2 regions of the Streptomyces sp. NPDC055287 genome follow, and region 1 is predicted to be linked to the other one. Evidence: riboswitches for the same ligand, from Rfam matches in the RefSeq annotation. Region 1 holds a riboswitch; the other holds the start of a gene.
The links. Region 1 has a riboswitch for cobalamin ahead of ACWIHY_RS12570 (CbtB domain-containing protein). Riboswitches for the same ligand answer to the same signal wherever they lie in the genome.
Positions count from the first base shown of each region.

Region 2: linked by a shared signal. The riboswitch ahead of metE (5-methyltetrahydropteroyltriglutamate--homocysteine S-methyltransferase) and the one ahead of ACWIHY_RS12570 (CbtB domain-containing protein) in region 1 are both predicted to bind cobalamin.

Region 1 is NZ_JBSHNE010000006.1:174,745-181,784, reverse strand. Features, by position in the region: gene ACWIHY_RS12600 (2-aminoethylphosphonate ABC transporter substrate-binding protein) at 1-276, shown strand, start outside; gene ACWIHY_RS12595 (alkaline phosphatase family protein) at 388-1,938, shown strand; gene ACWIHY_RS12590 (HAD-IIA family hydrolase) at 2,012-2,791, shown strand; gene ACWIHY_RS12585 (hypothetical protein) at 2,908-3,462, shown strand; gene ACWIHY_RS12580 (class F sortase) at 3,464-4,135, shown strand; gene ACWIHY_RS12575 (CbtA family protein) at 4,169-4,933, opposite strand; gene ACWIHY_RS12570 (CbtB domain-containing protein) at 4,951-5,169, opposite strand; cobalamin riboswitch at 5,204-5,372, opposite strand; gene ACWIHY_RS12565 (glycoside hydrolase family 6 protein) at 5,509-6,540, shown strand; gene ACWIHY_RS12560 (galactose oxidase-like domain-containing protein) at 6,613-7,040, opposite strand, start outside.
Region 2 is NZ_JBSHNE010000023.1:29,043-36,082, reverse strand. Features, by position in the region: gene ACWIHY_RS28070 (Dps family protein) at 159-737, shown strand; gene ACWIHY_RS28065 (SDR family oxidoreductase) at 734-1,612, shown strand; gene ACWIHY_RS28060 (spore photoproduct lyase family protein) at 1,888-3,057, shown strand; gene metE (5-methyltetrahydropteroyltriglutamate--homocysteine S-methyltransferase) at 3,291-5,615, opposite strand; cobalamin riboswitch at 5,775-5,992, opposite strand; gene ACWIHY_RS28050 (3-hydroxybutyryl-CoA dehydrogenase) at 6,177-7,040, opposite strand, start outside.

The DNA.
Region 1 (7,040 bases):
GCGCTGCCGTACGCCGCCGGTCTTGTCAGCGACGCTCCGCACACCGAGAACGGCAAGAAGCTCCTCGACTTCATGCTCGCCGAGGGCGCGCAGCAGCAGGTCAGCGAGATCGGCGGCGGCTTCCCGGCCCGTACGGACATCAAGGCCACGGGGTCCAATGCCACCGAACTTGCCAGAATTCTCAAGGGAGTTGAGGTCTTCGAGCCGGACTGGAACGACATCGGCACGAACCTCGACGACTACATCGATGCCTGGAAGTCGGCTACTGGAAGCTGATCAGTAACCATTCGGCCAAGCTTGGCTGCGAGGGTCTGGACCGGTCTCCGCTATCACGCAAAGGTAACGGGTCTGGTCCAGACCCCCCGTGCTTTTTCCTTGGAGGATCACATGTCCCGAGGTATACCCAGACGTTCCGTCCTCGCCGCCGGCACAGCGGCGGCAGCAGCGGCCGTCGCCGCCGGACCACTGGCCGCCACCCCCGCGCGGGCCGCCGCCGCGGCCCCCACCCTCCCCAACGGCACCAGCCTCGACAAGGTGCTTGTGATCGGCATGGACGGCCTGCGTCACGACAGGATCGCCGCGGCCCGGGCCCCGCACCTCAAGTCCCTGATGGCGAACGGCACCTACGGCACCTCGCTGCTGTACGCCAACCCCATGGCCGCCACCTCCTCGGGCCCCGGCTGGTCGACCGTCTCGACCGGAGTCTGGCCCGACAAGCACGGCGTGAAGGACAACACCTTCACCGGCAAGAACTACGCCAAGTACCCCGGCGTCCTCGCCCGTCTCGCCCAGATCCGCCCCGGCCTCTCGACGTACGCCGCCGTCGACTGGAAGCCGCTGGACGCCCAGGGCACGGTCACCCCCGGCGCCGACGCCAAACTCGTACTCGACGGGGACGCCGACGGCTACACCGGCCACGACGCCACCATCGCCAGCGAGACCGAGTCGGTCCTCCGCGACCAGAACCCGGACGTCCTCTTCGTCTATTTCGGCCAGACCGACATCGTCGGCCACAACTCGGGCGCCGCGAGCCCCAAGTACCTCGAAGCGATCGATGTCCAGGACGGTTACGTCGGCCGGCTCCTCGCCGCCGTCAAATCCCGCCCCTCGTACGCCTCCGAGCGATGGACGGTCATCGTCACCACCGACCACGGTCACACCGACGCGGGCGGCCACGGCGGCAGCGCCGTAGAGGAGCGCCGTACGTTCGTCCTCGCCCAGGGCCCCGGCATCGCGGCCGGCGCCCGGCCCGTCGACACCCGCCTCGTCGACGTCGCCGCCACCGTCTTCAAGCAGCTCGGGATCACCCCCGACCCCGCGTGGGGCCTGGACGGCAAGCCCGTCCAGGAGCGCTCCGCCGACCCCTTCGACGCCCTGCACTCCTCCCTCTCCGGGCGGGTCGACGAGACCGGCATCCCGGCCGGAGTCCTCGGCTTCACGCACACCGCGCCCAGCGGCTGGTCCGTCATCAACAACGCCATGGGCACCGGCGGCATGACCGAGTGGCGCGGCTGGGCCTTCGCCACCGACGAGTTCTGGAGCCGCACCCAGCGCGACCAGTCCCGCGAGCTCAACGTCCGCTCGCGCGGCGTCTTCGCGGTCGCCGACTCCGACGAGTGGGCCGACAAGGCCTTCTCCGGTACGTACGACTCGACGCTCGTCACCCCGGCGCACGCCGTCGGCGGCAAGGCGACGGTGAAGCTGGACTTCACCACCTTCTACCGTCAGGAGGGCAGCCAGAGCGCCCAGATCCTCGCCTCCTGGAACGGCGGCACACCGGTCGCCGTCAAGTCGTACACGGCGGACGTGATCTCGCAGCCCCAGTCGCTGACCCTGGCCGTCCCGTCGGGCGCCACCAGCGTCAGCTTCCGCTTTCGTTACACCGGCAGCAACAACTGGTACTGGGTGATCGACGGGGTCAAGATCACAGCAGCCTGATTAGGCTGGGGGCGTCCGGACGGTGTGGTCCGGGCGTCCCCAGCGTTTTTTGCGTACGGCAGGAGTCCGGCACATGGCAGAGCGCAAGCCGATCGAATCATGGCTCACCGACATGGACGGCGTCCTCATCCATGAGGGAACGCCCATCCCCGGCGCCGATGCCTTCATCAAGCGGCTCCGTGAGTCGGGCAAGCCTTTCCTGGTCTTGACGAACAACTCGATCTACACCGCCCGTGACCTGCACGCCCGCCTCTTCCGCATGGGCCTGGACGTGCCGGTCGAGAACATCTGGACCTCGGCGCTCGCCACCGCTCAATTCCTCGACGACCAGCGGCCCGGCGGCACGGCGTACGTCATCGGCGAGGCCGGCCTGACGACCGCGCTGCACGACATCGGTTACGTCCTGACCGACCACGACCCCGACTACGTGGTTCTCGGCGAGACGCGTACGTACAGCTTCGAGGCACTCACCAAGGCCATCCGGCTCATCAACGACGGCGCCCGCTTCATCTGCACCAACCCCGACGAGACCGGCCCGAGCCGGGAGGGCCCGCTGCCCGCCACGGGGGCCGTCGCGGCGCTGATCACCAAGGCGACCGGCAAGGACCCGTACTTCGCGGGCAAGCCCAACCCGCTGATGATGAGGACCGGGCTGAACGCGATCGGCGCGCACTCCGAGACGAGCGCGATGATCGGCGACCGGATGGACACGGACGTACTCGCCGGGCTCGAGGCGGGCATGGAGACGTTCCTGGTGCTGACCGGTCTGACGGGTCCGGCGGACGTCGACCGCTACCCGTTCCGGCCCTCGACGATCGTCGATTCGATCGCGGACCTCGTCGACCGCGTCTGACCGGCCCCGCCCCGTCCGGCAGCACGCTTCAGGGGCCCGTACGGCGCAGTGACGGGCCCCTGGAGATGCGGAAACGGCCCGTACCGGTGAATCTTCGTAGTACCAGGAGGTTCACTATGCGCTCATTTCAGCTTGCTCTGTGTGCCGGCGTGGCGGCCGCGGCGGTCATCGCGCCCGCATCCGCCGTCCACGCCGACAACGAGGTCGAAGGGCGGGTCCTCGTCACCCCGTCCACCATCGCCCCGGGCGGGGAGGTGGATCTGCGGGTCGACGTGTGCCGGGGCGACCAGGCCACCGGCACGTCCGAGGCCTTCTCGTCGCCCGCCCACTTCAACCCGGCGGCGGACCGCGGCGACCTCTTCGCAGAGGCCCGCATCCGTTCGGACGCCCAGGCCAAGGACTACGAGATCTGGGTGAAGTGCGAGGGCGGCGGCCGGGCCAGCGGCACGGTGACGGTCGTCCACCACCACAAGCCCACGCACCACCCGACCCACCACTCCACCCCCATCGCTCCCGTGCACGCGGGCGGTGGCGGTACGGCCGAGGTCGCCGCGGCCGAGGAGGGCGGGCCCGGGACGCCGCACACCGTGATCGGCCTCGTGCTGGCGGGCGTGGCGGCCGTGGCCGTGGCGTACCGGAGCGTACGCCGTCGTCGTACGGACGCGGACTGACATGTCCGCCGAGGACCGCCCGGCCAGTGGCGGCGGAAGGCTGCTGACCGGCGTCGCCTGGGCCGTGCTGCTGCTCGGGCTGTGGCTGTGGGGCCGGGAGATGACCGACGGACCCGGCGGCAGCTCCGCGCCGACCACCGGAGACGTGGCCGCTGTCGGCCGCCCGCTGGGAGAGCCGCTGCCTCCCGCGCACGCGCCGGTCGACGGCGCGGCGCCGCAGCACGTCACCGTGCCGTCCCTGGGCATCACGGCCCCTGTAGTCCCCCGCGGGCTGGACAACTCCGGCGCCGTCGATCCGCCGCCGTACCACCAGTCGTCGAAGGTCGCCTGGTACGGGGGCGGGACCAGGCCGGGTGACGCGGGTGTCGCCCTGCTCGTCGGCCATGTCGACACCGAGAGCAGACCGGCCGTCTTCTACAGCCTGAGCGCAGCGCGCCCCGGCGAGAAGGTCAGGGTGACGGGTGCCGGCGGCGAGAGCCTGGAGTTCACCATCGACGACATCCAGGTCTTCACGCGCGAACGCTTCGACCCTCAGAAGGTGTACGGCCCCCGCGAGAGCGACCGGGCGGAACTGCGCCTGATCACCTGCGGGGGCACGTACGACAAGAAGGCCCGCACCTATACGGCGAACGTCGTGGTCTCGGCCTACCTGACGCACGCGGGCCGGGACTGAGCGGTCGTCCGCCGGGGAGCCGGGGAGCCGTCCTTACGCCGTCACCGGCTCGGCGGCCGGAGCCGTACGGGCCGCCGCGCGCAGGCCCAGGGCTCCGAAGACCCCCGCGAACACCGCCCACAGCACCGCGTGCGACGCCAGAGACAGCACACGGAAGTCCCACAGCAGCGTCGCCGCGACCGGGACCTCGTCCGGGTTGCCCGGCAGTGCGAAGAGCACCGCCAGCGTGGCGACCGCCGTGACGGCAACCGCGACCTGGCGCACCGGAAGCGACCGGTCCGCGAGGCGTACGTACATCTGCCACGCCAGCACCATGCCGAGGATGCCGATCACGACGGCGGCCAGCCACAGAGCCTGGCGGTTGGCGACGGTGCCTGAGTCGCCGACGCCCGGCGGGTTGGCCGGGTAACGCAGGCCCGGCAGCAGCGAGACGGCCACGAACGCGGCCGCGCCGAAGGCCAGGGCGCGGGGCCACGGCCGTTCACCGAGGCCCGTACGACGGTGCACCAAGGAGTACGCGAGGGCGAAGAGAGCGCCCAGTGCGAGGCCCGCGACGACCGCCGTGACGACCAGCCCGAAGTGCTGGGTGGAGCGGGAGAACAGTTCCTCGTGGTGCTGGACCGCTGTGGCGGCGGCGTCGTGCGAGTGCTCCGTGGCGGCGGAGCGTGCCTCTTCGAGGCGGATCGCACGGTCCATCAGGGGCTCGGCGAGAAGCAGGGAGAAGAGGCCGGTGGCAAGACCGGCCGCCCCGCCCGCCGCGAGACCGCGTCCGAGCAGGGGGAGTACAGGTGTCGACATGGTGCGTACGGCCCCGATCAGTGGCAAGGGGCACCGAAAAGGTGCCGGCCGTCGTGCGAGAACTCGTGCAGGTAGTCGCCCGTCGCGGAGACGACCGTGCCGTTGTCCATGAAGACCGCGTAGAGCGCGATCACGGCGATGATCGCCGCCGCGGCCATGATCAGCCAGTCGCGGGTGGTGGTCGTGGCGGAAGCGACCGCCGCGGTGTCGGTGTGCTGCGCAGTGTGCAGAGACATACCGGTGAGCCTCCTTCTGGGGTTTCCACGCCCCAATTCAGGAGGACGACGGGTCAGTTCCTGACTTCCGTACGGGAGCGCCTTGGGCGCTCGCACGGTCACAGTGGCGGGACCGTCCCGGGTTCGCACCGGGTTCCTGTCCACCGTCGCCTCGATGTGTGTGGAGTTGTCTCACGGAGAGTCCCAGCCCGGCTGAGCACTGTCAACAGGCCATTGCCCGCACGCCCCCCGCCCCCGGCCGGTGTGTCAGGATGGTTTCGACCGGATGTGTCCGGGGAGGGGCCGGGGGGTCCTCAGCAAATCTTCAGCGCATCGTTGAGCGCAGCCAAGGGGGAGTGGATGTACGGCAGTTACAGCGGCCGTAGGCGCAAGGGTGTCCGGGTGGCCGCGGTGGGGGCTGTGGGGGCCGCGCTGCTTTTGGCGGGGTGCTCCTCCTCCGGCGGTGACGGAGGCGACAAGTCGAGCCTGCCGCCGGTGAAGCAGCAGCCGAAGGGCAGCGATCCGTACTGGGTCAATCCGGAAGGAAACGCCGCCAAGCAGGCCGGGGCGCTCGCCAAGAAGGGCGAGGACGAGAAGGCCACGCTCATCAGGAAGATCGCCGAGCAGCCGACCGCCGAGTGGATCGGCCCGGAGAACGCCGAGGCGCAGGCGAAGGGGTACACCGAGGCGGCCGAGAAGGCCGACCGTGACGCGCTGCTCGTCCTCTACAACATCCCGCACCGTGACTGCGGCCAGTTCTCGAAGGGCGGCGCCGCCGACGGCAACGCCTACCGGGCCTGGGCCGACCAGGTGGCCAAGGGCATCGGCGACCGCCCGGCCACCGTGATACTGGAGCCGGACGCAGTGCTGCACCTGGTCGACGGCTGCACGCCCGACGAGTTCCACGAGGAGCGGTACGACCTTCTCAAGGGCGCCATCAAGCGCCTCAAGCAGCAGCCGAAGGTCAAGGTGTACCTGGACGCGGGCAACGCGGGCTGGAAGTCCCCCGACTCGCTGTTCGAGCCGCTCCAGTGGGCGGGCATCGCGGACGCGGACGGCTTCTCGGTGAACGTATCCAACTTCCAGACCACCGCGGTCAGCAAGGAGTTCGGCAAGAAGCTGTCGGCGAAGGTGGGCAACAAGCCCTTCGTCATCGACACCAGCCGCAACGGCAAGGGTCCGTACACCGGGGGCGCCCCCGAGGAGAACTGGTGCAACCCGCCGGGCCGCGCGCTCGGTGAGAAGCCGACGACCAAGACCGGCGACGAGCTGGTCGACGCCTTCCTGTGGATCAAGCGTCCCGGTGAGTCGGACGGCGACTGCAAGGGCGGCCCGAAGGCCGGCGAGTGGTACGAGGAGTACGCGCTCGAACTGGCCCGCAACGCGAAGTAACGACGCTCGCGACGAAACGCGACGAGGGGGCCGCCCGGCATCGGGCGGCCCCCTCGTCGCACACCCGTCGGACTACGGGACCTCGATCCAGACGCCCTCGGACGGCGTGCCCTGATCGTCCGTCACGAACAGCATGTAGTAGCCGGACGGGACCAGCGCCCGGTTCTTCGGCACGGTGACCGAGATGCCGTCCTTCGTCTTCTTCAGATCCAGCGCGACCGTGCGCTGGTCGACGTCGGTGACATGGGTGACGGCGCTGGGCCGCATCAGCTTCGCGTCCTTGATGGACGTGGCGTGCGCCGACTGGAAGGTCGCCGTACCGCCGCGCTTGATGGTCTTCGGACCGCCGGTGAGCTTCGGCCGCGCGTCCTGGAAGAGGTACGGCGGCGTGTAGATCTCGATGCGCTGTTCGAAGACGCCGGGCCGGGTGTTGGCCTTGTCGGAGTACAGCGAGTCGGATCCGAAGATCATGACCCGCCCGTCCGGCAGCAGCAGCGAGC
Region 2 (7,040 bases), on a different contig from region 1:
CGCTGCGCGCGCCGCCTCCTCGCCCCGTGACACCGTCGCGGCACACCTCCGAACGGGTGGAGTACAGGAGCCAAGCGGCACGGAAGGCGGCCTCGGTATGCGGGAAGGCGACCCGGATGGTCGCCTGAACGCACCCCCACGTGCGACAAGGAGCGATCGTGACCTCAGAGCCATCCGGCCCGAGCTACACCGTCCCCGGCATGAAAGCCCAGAACAGCAGCGAGATCATCCGGTTGCTGCAGATGCGGCTGCACGCCCTCAACGACGTGGCTCTGACTCTCAAGCACATCCACTGGAACGTCGTCGGTCCCCATTTCATCGCGGTGCACGAGATGCTGGACCCCCAGGTCGAGCAGGTGCGGTCGATGACCGACGACCTGGCCGAGCGGATCTCCACTCTCGGCGGCGAGCCCAAGGGGACGCCCGGTGCACTGGTCGCCGAGCGCCACTGGAACGACTACTCGCTCGGCCGGGCCGAAGCCCTCGGGCACCTGGGCGCCCTCGACCTCGTCTACACGTCGGTCATCGAGGAACACCGCGCGGCCATGCAGGCCACCGAGCAGTCGGACCCCGTGACGCAGGACATGCTCATCGAACAGCTCCGCGGCCTGGAGCTCTTCCAGTGGTTCGTCCGCGCCCACCTGGAGAACAGCGGTGGGCGCCTGTCCACCGCGGGCGCCTCGACGGAGACCGGCGCCGCCGCGCAGGCCGCCGAACAAGCGCGCAAACAGCCGTGACGCCCCTGGGGGGCCGCACGGCAGTGGTCACCGGCGCCGCCCGTGGTGTCGGAGCCGGTCTGGCGCGCGCACTGGCCGACCGGGGCATGCGTGTCGCACTGCTGGGCCGGGAGGAGGCAGGGCTCGCGCGCATCGCGGAGTCGCTGCCGACGGAGGCGCACTGCTGGGAAGTGGACGTCACGGACGAGCGCGCGATGGCCCGCGTGGCGGAACGGGTCGCGGACCGCTTGGGCAGCGCTTCCGTCGTCGTCGCCAACGCCGGTGTCGCCGAGGGCGGCCCCTTCGGGCTGTCCGACCCGGCGACGTGGCGCCGGGTCGTCGAGGTGAACCTCATCGGCAGCTCCATCACGGCCCGGGCTTTCCTCCCCCAGTTGCTGGCCACCCACGGCTACTACCTGCAGATCGCCTCGCTCGCGTCGATGGGCACCTCACCGCTGATGAGCGCCTACTGCGCCTCCAAGGCGGGTGTGGAGGCCTTCGCCCACGCACTGCGGGCGGAATACGCCCATGAGCGGGTCGGCGTGGGCATCGCCTACCTGAACTGGACCGACACGGACATGACGCACGACGCGGACGAGCACGCGGTACTGCGTGAACTGCGTGCTCACATGCCCGGGCCTGCGCGCAAGGTGTTCTCCGTCGAGACGGTCGCCGCCAGACTCACGCGGGCCGTCGAGCGACGCGCCGCGGCGGTGTACGTACCGTCGTGGCTGCGCTGCCTCCAGGTGGTGCGCGGCGCACTGCCGCCGGTGGTGACGTGGGTGGCGCGCAGGGAGATGCCCCGGCTCTCGGCGCGGGGCGATCTCGAGGCAACGGGCCTGCTCGGGGCCGGCGGCCGCGCCGATCTCCAGGGCGGCCGTGACGGTACGGCCTGACAGAACGTACGCCCGTACGGCCCGGAGAACGTAACGACGCGCTCCCGCCGGGCCGCTCCGGCGGACGCCCGCGCAGCCATACGCCCGCGCAGCCGGAAGCCGGCGCCGAGCCCGCCGTACGGGTCGCTCCCCGTGCCGGTGGGTCTCGGTACAGTGGAAGGAGCCGCGCCGCTTCCTCCGCCGCCGACGTTCGCCCCCTCCCGGCCGGTCCGAGCGGCGAGCGCGGACCGTCGAGCGGCGCGAGGTCGGCGCCGCGGACGCTACCCGGAGTGATCATGCGAGATGCTTTCACCAGCGACGACGACGCGCTGTTCGGCCTCGACGACCTTGTGGCGAGCACGGGAGCCGGTCCCGGTCACCGGCCGCTCTTCCGCGAGTCGGCCGAGGCCCGGCGGCTTCTCGCCGTCCGGGAGATCCACGCGGAGCCGGGAGCTGCGGCCTCGCTGCGAGGGCGGCAGATCATTGCGCTCTTCCCCGGGGCCCGCCTGGTGGAGACGGACTCGCACTGGCGTATCCCCCACTTGCACGGCAATGAGGGCAACGCTGAGCGCTGGGTGCGGGTGAAGAGCGAGACGCTGGTCCTGGGAGAGCGCAAGTCCCTCACCACTCGGCCCAACGGGCGGTCGGCCGACTGGATCGCTCCGGGCGCGTCGAACGGCTGCGCCATGGCCTGCGCCTACTGCTATGTACCGCGTCGCAAGGGGTACGCCAACCCGATCACCGTCTTCACCAACATCGACCGGATCATCGGCCACATCGGCCGCCATGTCGCCCAGCTGGGACCCAAACCGGAACCCAACCAGTGCGACCCGCACGCCTGGGTCTACGACATCGGGGAGAACGGCGACTGTTCGGTCGACGCCCTGATCAGCGACAACACCGCCGATCTGGTGCACGCCTTCCGGAAGTGGCCGACCGCCATGGCGTCCTTCGCCACCAAGTTCGTCAACCCGGATTTGCTGCACCTGGACCCCCGGGGTCGCACCCGCGTCCGCTTCTCCGTGATGCCTACGGACGACTCACGGCTGCTCGACATCCGGACCAGCCCCGTCGACCAGCGCATCGACGCGGCGGCCGACTTCTTCGACGCCGGGTACGAGGTGCACTTCAATCTCTCGCCCGTGGTCATCCGGCCGGGCTGGGAGAGCGCGTGGGCCGAGCTGCTGCGCCGTATGGACGACGTTCTGCCGTCGCGGGTCAAGGAGCAGGCGGCCGCCGAGGTCATCTTGCTGACCCACAACCGGGATCTGCACGACGTCAACCTCGCTTGGCACCCGCGGGCCGAGGACCTGCTGTGGCGCCCGGACCTCCAGCAGCCCAAGCGCTCCGAGAACGGAAGCTGGAACGTGCGCTACCGCAACGGGGAGAAGGCGGCCGCGGTGGAAACCGTGCGCCGCCTCGTCGCGGCGCACGCGCCGTGGCTGCGGATCCGCTACGCCTTCTAGCGAAGGCACGAGGCACACTGACCACATGAGCGGGAGAGGGCTGGAGAAGGACGGGACGATCGCGCGAGAAGGCGCGCTGAACCGTGTGCCGGAAGCCTTCGACCTGCTTCTCGCCCTCCGTCACGAACCCACCGAGGCCGACCGAGTGGAAGCCAAAACGATCGAACCGCGACCCGGGCCCCATGCCCGGCAATGCCGCCGTGCCGGACATGGGAGCCCTCAACACGTCTGGCTCAGGAGGAGCCGGAGGGAAGCGAGGAGCGGACCTCCCTGGCCGCGGCGACCAGGTTCTCGAGGGAGGTACGGACCTCGGGCCAGCCGCGGGTCTTCAAGCCGCAGTCGGGATTGACCCACAGCCGCTCCGGCGGGATGGCCTCCAGCCCCTTGCGGAGCAGGGCGGCCGCCTCGCCGGTACTCGGGACGCGCGGGGAGTGGATGTCGTAGACACCGGGCCCCGCCTCGCGCGGGTAGCCGGCCCTGGCGAGTTCGCCTGCCACCTGCATGTGGGAGCGGGCGGCTTCCAGGCTGATGACGTCGGCGTCGAGGTCCTCGATGGCTTGGAGGATGTCGCCGAACTCGGCGTAGCACATGTGGGTGTGGATCTGGATGTCCGGGCGCACCCCGCTGGTGGTCAGGCGGAACGCCTCAGTTGCCCAGGCCAGGTAGGCGGGGCGGTCGGCGGCGCGGAGCGGCAGGGTCTCGCGCAGGGCGGGTTCGTCCACCTGGATCACCGAAAGGCCGTTGGTTTCCAGGTCGTTCACCTCGTCGCGCAGTGCGAGGGCGACCTGGCGGGCAGTGTCGGCGAGCGGCTGGTCGTCGCGGACGAAGGACCAGGCGAGCATGGTGACCGGGCCGGTGAGCATGCCCTTGACCGGTCGGTCGGTGAGCGACTGGGCGTATCGGCTCCAGCGGACCGTCATCGGCTCGGGGCGGGAGATGTCCCCGGCGAGGACCGGCGGGCGGACGTAGCGGGTGCCGTAGGACTGGACCCAGCCGTACTGGGTGGCGAGGTACCCCGTCAGCTGCTCGGCAAAGTACTGGACCATGTCGTTGCGTTCGGGCTCGCCGTGCACGAGGACGTCGATGCCGGTCTTCTCCTGGAAGGCGACGACCTTCTGGATCTCTGTCTCGACGCGCTGCTCGTATCCGGTGGCGTCGAGGCGGCCGGCGCGCAGGGAGGCGCGGGCGGTGCGCAGTTCGGTGGTCTGCGGGAAGGAGCCGATGGTGGTGGTCGGTAGCAGGGGCAGGCGCAGGTGGGCGTGCTGGGCGGCCGCTCGCTCCGGGTAGGGCTGGGAGCGGCGGGCGTCGGCGTCGGTGACGGCTGCGGCCCGGGCGCGTACGGCGGGGGCATTCGTGAGGGCGGATCCGGCGCGGGAGGCCAGGTCGGCGCGGTTGGCCGCGAGCTGTGCGGCGATGGTGTCGGTGCCCTCGGTGAGGCCGCGGGCGAGCGTGGTGATCTCGGTGGTCTTCTGGCGGGCGAAGGCGAGCCAACGGGCGATCTGCGGGTCCACGTCGCGTTCGGCCGTCGCGTCGAGGGGGACGTGGAGCAGGGAGCAGGAGGCGGCCACGTCCACACGGTCGGCGAGGCCGAGGAGGGTGCCGAGGGTGGACAGCGACTTTTCCAGGTCGTTGATCCAGACGTTGCGGCCGTCGACGACGCCTGCGACGAGGCGTTTGCCGGGCAGGCCGCCGACGGCGGCGAGGTCGTCGAGGTTCGCGGCGGCGGGCCCGGTGAAGTCGAGGGCGAGGCCGTCGACGGGGGCCTTGGCCAGGACGGGGAGTGCTTCGCCGAGCCGGTCGAAGTAGGAGGCGACGAGGAGCTTGGGCCGGTCGGTGAGCGCGCCCAGGTCCCGGTAGGCGCGGGCGGCGGCGTTCAGCTCGGCCGGTGTGCGGTCCTGGACGAGCGCGGGCTCATCCAGCTGGACCCACTCGGCACCGGCGGCCCGCAGGTCGGCCAGTACCTCGGCGTACACCGGCAGCAGCCGGTCGAGAAGGGTCAGTGGCTGGAAGTCCGCCGCGACGCCGGGCGCGGGTTTGGCGAGCAGCAGGTAGGTGACCGGTCCGACGAGGACAGAGCGTGCGGTGTGGCCGAGGCTGAGGGCCTCGGCCAGTTCGGTGACCTGCTGGGTGGAGTCGGCGCAGAAGACGGTGTCGGGGCCGAGTTCGGGGACCAGGTAGTGGTAGTTGGTGTCGAACCACTTGGTCATCTCCAGCGGCGCGACGTCCTGGGTGCCGCGAGCCATGGCGAAGTAGCCGTCGAGCGGGTCTTCATGGGCGTGGGCGCGGTGGCGGGCAGGGATGGCGCCGACCATGACGGTGGTGTCCAGGACGTGGTCGTAGTACGAGAAGTCGCCGGTCGGCACTTCGTCGAGGCCGGCGTCGGCCAGCTGCTGCCAGTTGGTGCGGCGCAGACCGGCAGCGGTCTCCCGTAGGGCGTCGGCGGTGATGCGGCCGTTCCAGTACCCCTCGATGGCCTTCTTCAGTTCCCGGTTGGGTCCTTGGCGGGGGTAGCCGTACACGGTGGCCCTGGCTGCTGCGGCTGCGGGCTTGGCTGTCACGGAACTCTCCTTCGCGAGTGTCTCTCCGAGAGACCCCGGGGACGGTTCGTAGGACGCGAAGGGATGGCAGACCGGGCGGACCGCGTCGCTGTGTCGATGCGTGTGCACGCCTGATATGTACGCCGACCCGCCCACGAGGTCACCGAGATCTCCGCGCGCGTTCGCGCACGGGCAGTGGCAGGTCTTCGGACTCGCGGGCCCATCTGCCAGGGGCAGACACCTACTGGCCGTCGCTTCCCAGACCCGGCCGGGTCCAGTGCGTATGACGGCGGTCGTTCCCGCTCACCGCTGCGGGGCAGTCCCGGATTCCCACCGGGTTCCCTCTTGCGACGCGCCTGCCTGGCGGACAGGGCGAACCAGCTGCACCTGCCAACCTAGGCGCTGGGCTCAACTCCGGTGCTGCACTGTTCACATGTCGGACGGTGAGATGTGACACTCGCCCGGTTCCCGGCGCCCTCGCGAACGGAAAACGCGGCAGGGCGCGGAGCGACCTCAGTCCTCGCTCCGCGCCCGCCTCCACAGCAGCCCGGGCCCCTCGGCCCCGGCGGCAACCAGGGCCCCTCAGCCCCGGTCGTACGGGTGGAATCCCCGCCCGGTCTTCCGTCCGAGCAGTCCTGCCTCGACCATGCGCTGCAGCAGCGGCGGCGGAGCGTACAGCGGTTCCTTGAATTCGTCGTACAGCGACTGGGCGATGGCGGCGACGGTGTCGAGGCCGATGAGGTCGGCGAGCCTGAGCGGGCCCATGGGGTGGGCGCAGCCGAGTTCCATGCCCGCGTCCACGTCTGCTGCGGTGGCGAAGCCGGACTCGGCCATGCGGACCGCCGAGAGGAGGTACGGGATGAGCAGGGCGTTGACGACGAAGCCGGCCCGGTCCTGGGAGCGGATCGGGGTCTTGCCGAGGGTGTCGCGGGCGAACTCCTCGATGGCTGTGACCGTCTCGGGCGCGGTGTGGAGGGAAGCCACTACTTCCACCAGGGGCAGGACAGGCACCGGGTTGAAGAAATGCAGGCCCAGGACGCGGTCCGCACGGTGGGTGGCCATGCCCAGGCGCATGACCGGGATCGACGACGTGTTGGTGGCGAGGATCGCCTCCGGGTCCTCGACGACCTTGTCGAGGGCGGCGAAGATCTCGGTCTTCGCGTCCGTGTTCTCGACGACGGCCTCGACGACGAGCTGTCGGTCGGCCAGGTCGTCGAGGCTGCCCGTGAAGACGATCCGGTCAAGGGCATCCTCGGCGGAGGTACGGTCGAGTTTGCCGCGCTGGACAGCGCGTTCGAGGGAGACCGCCACACGTTCCCGCGCTGCGCGCGCCGCCGTGGCATCCGCCTCGCAGACGACCGTGTCGAGCCCGGCACGGGCGCAGATCTCGGCGATCCCGGCCCCCATCTGTCCACCGCCGACGACGCCCACGCGCTGGATACCGGT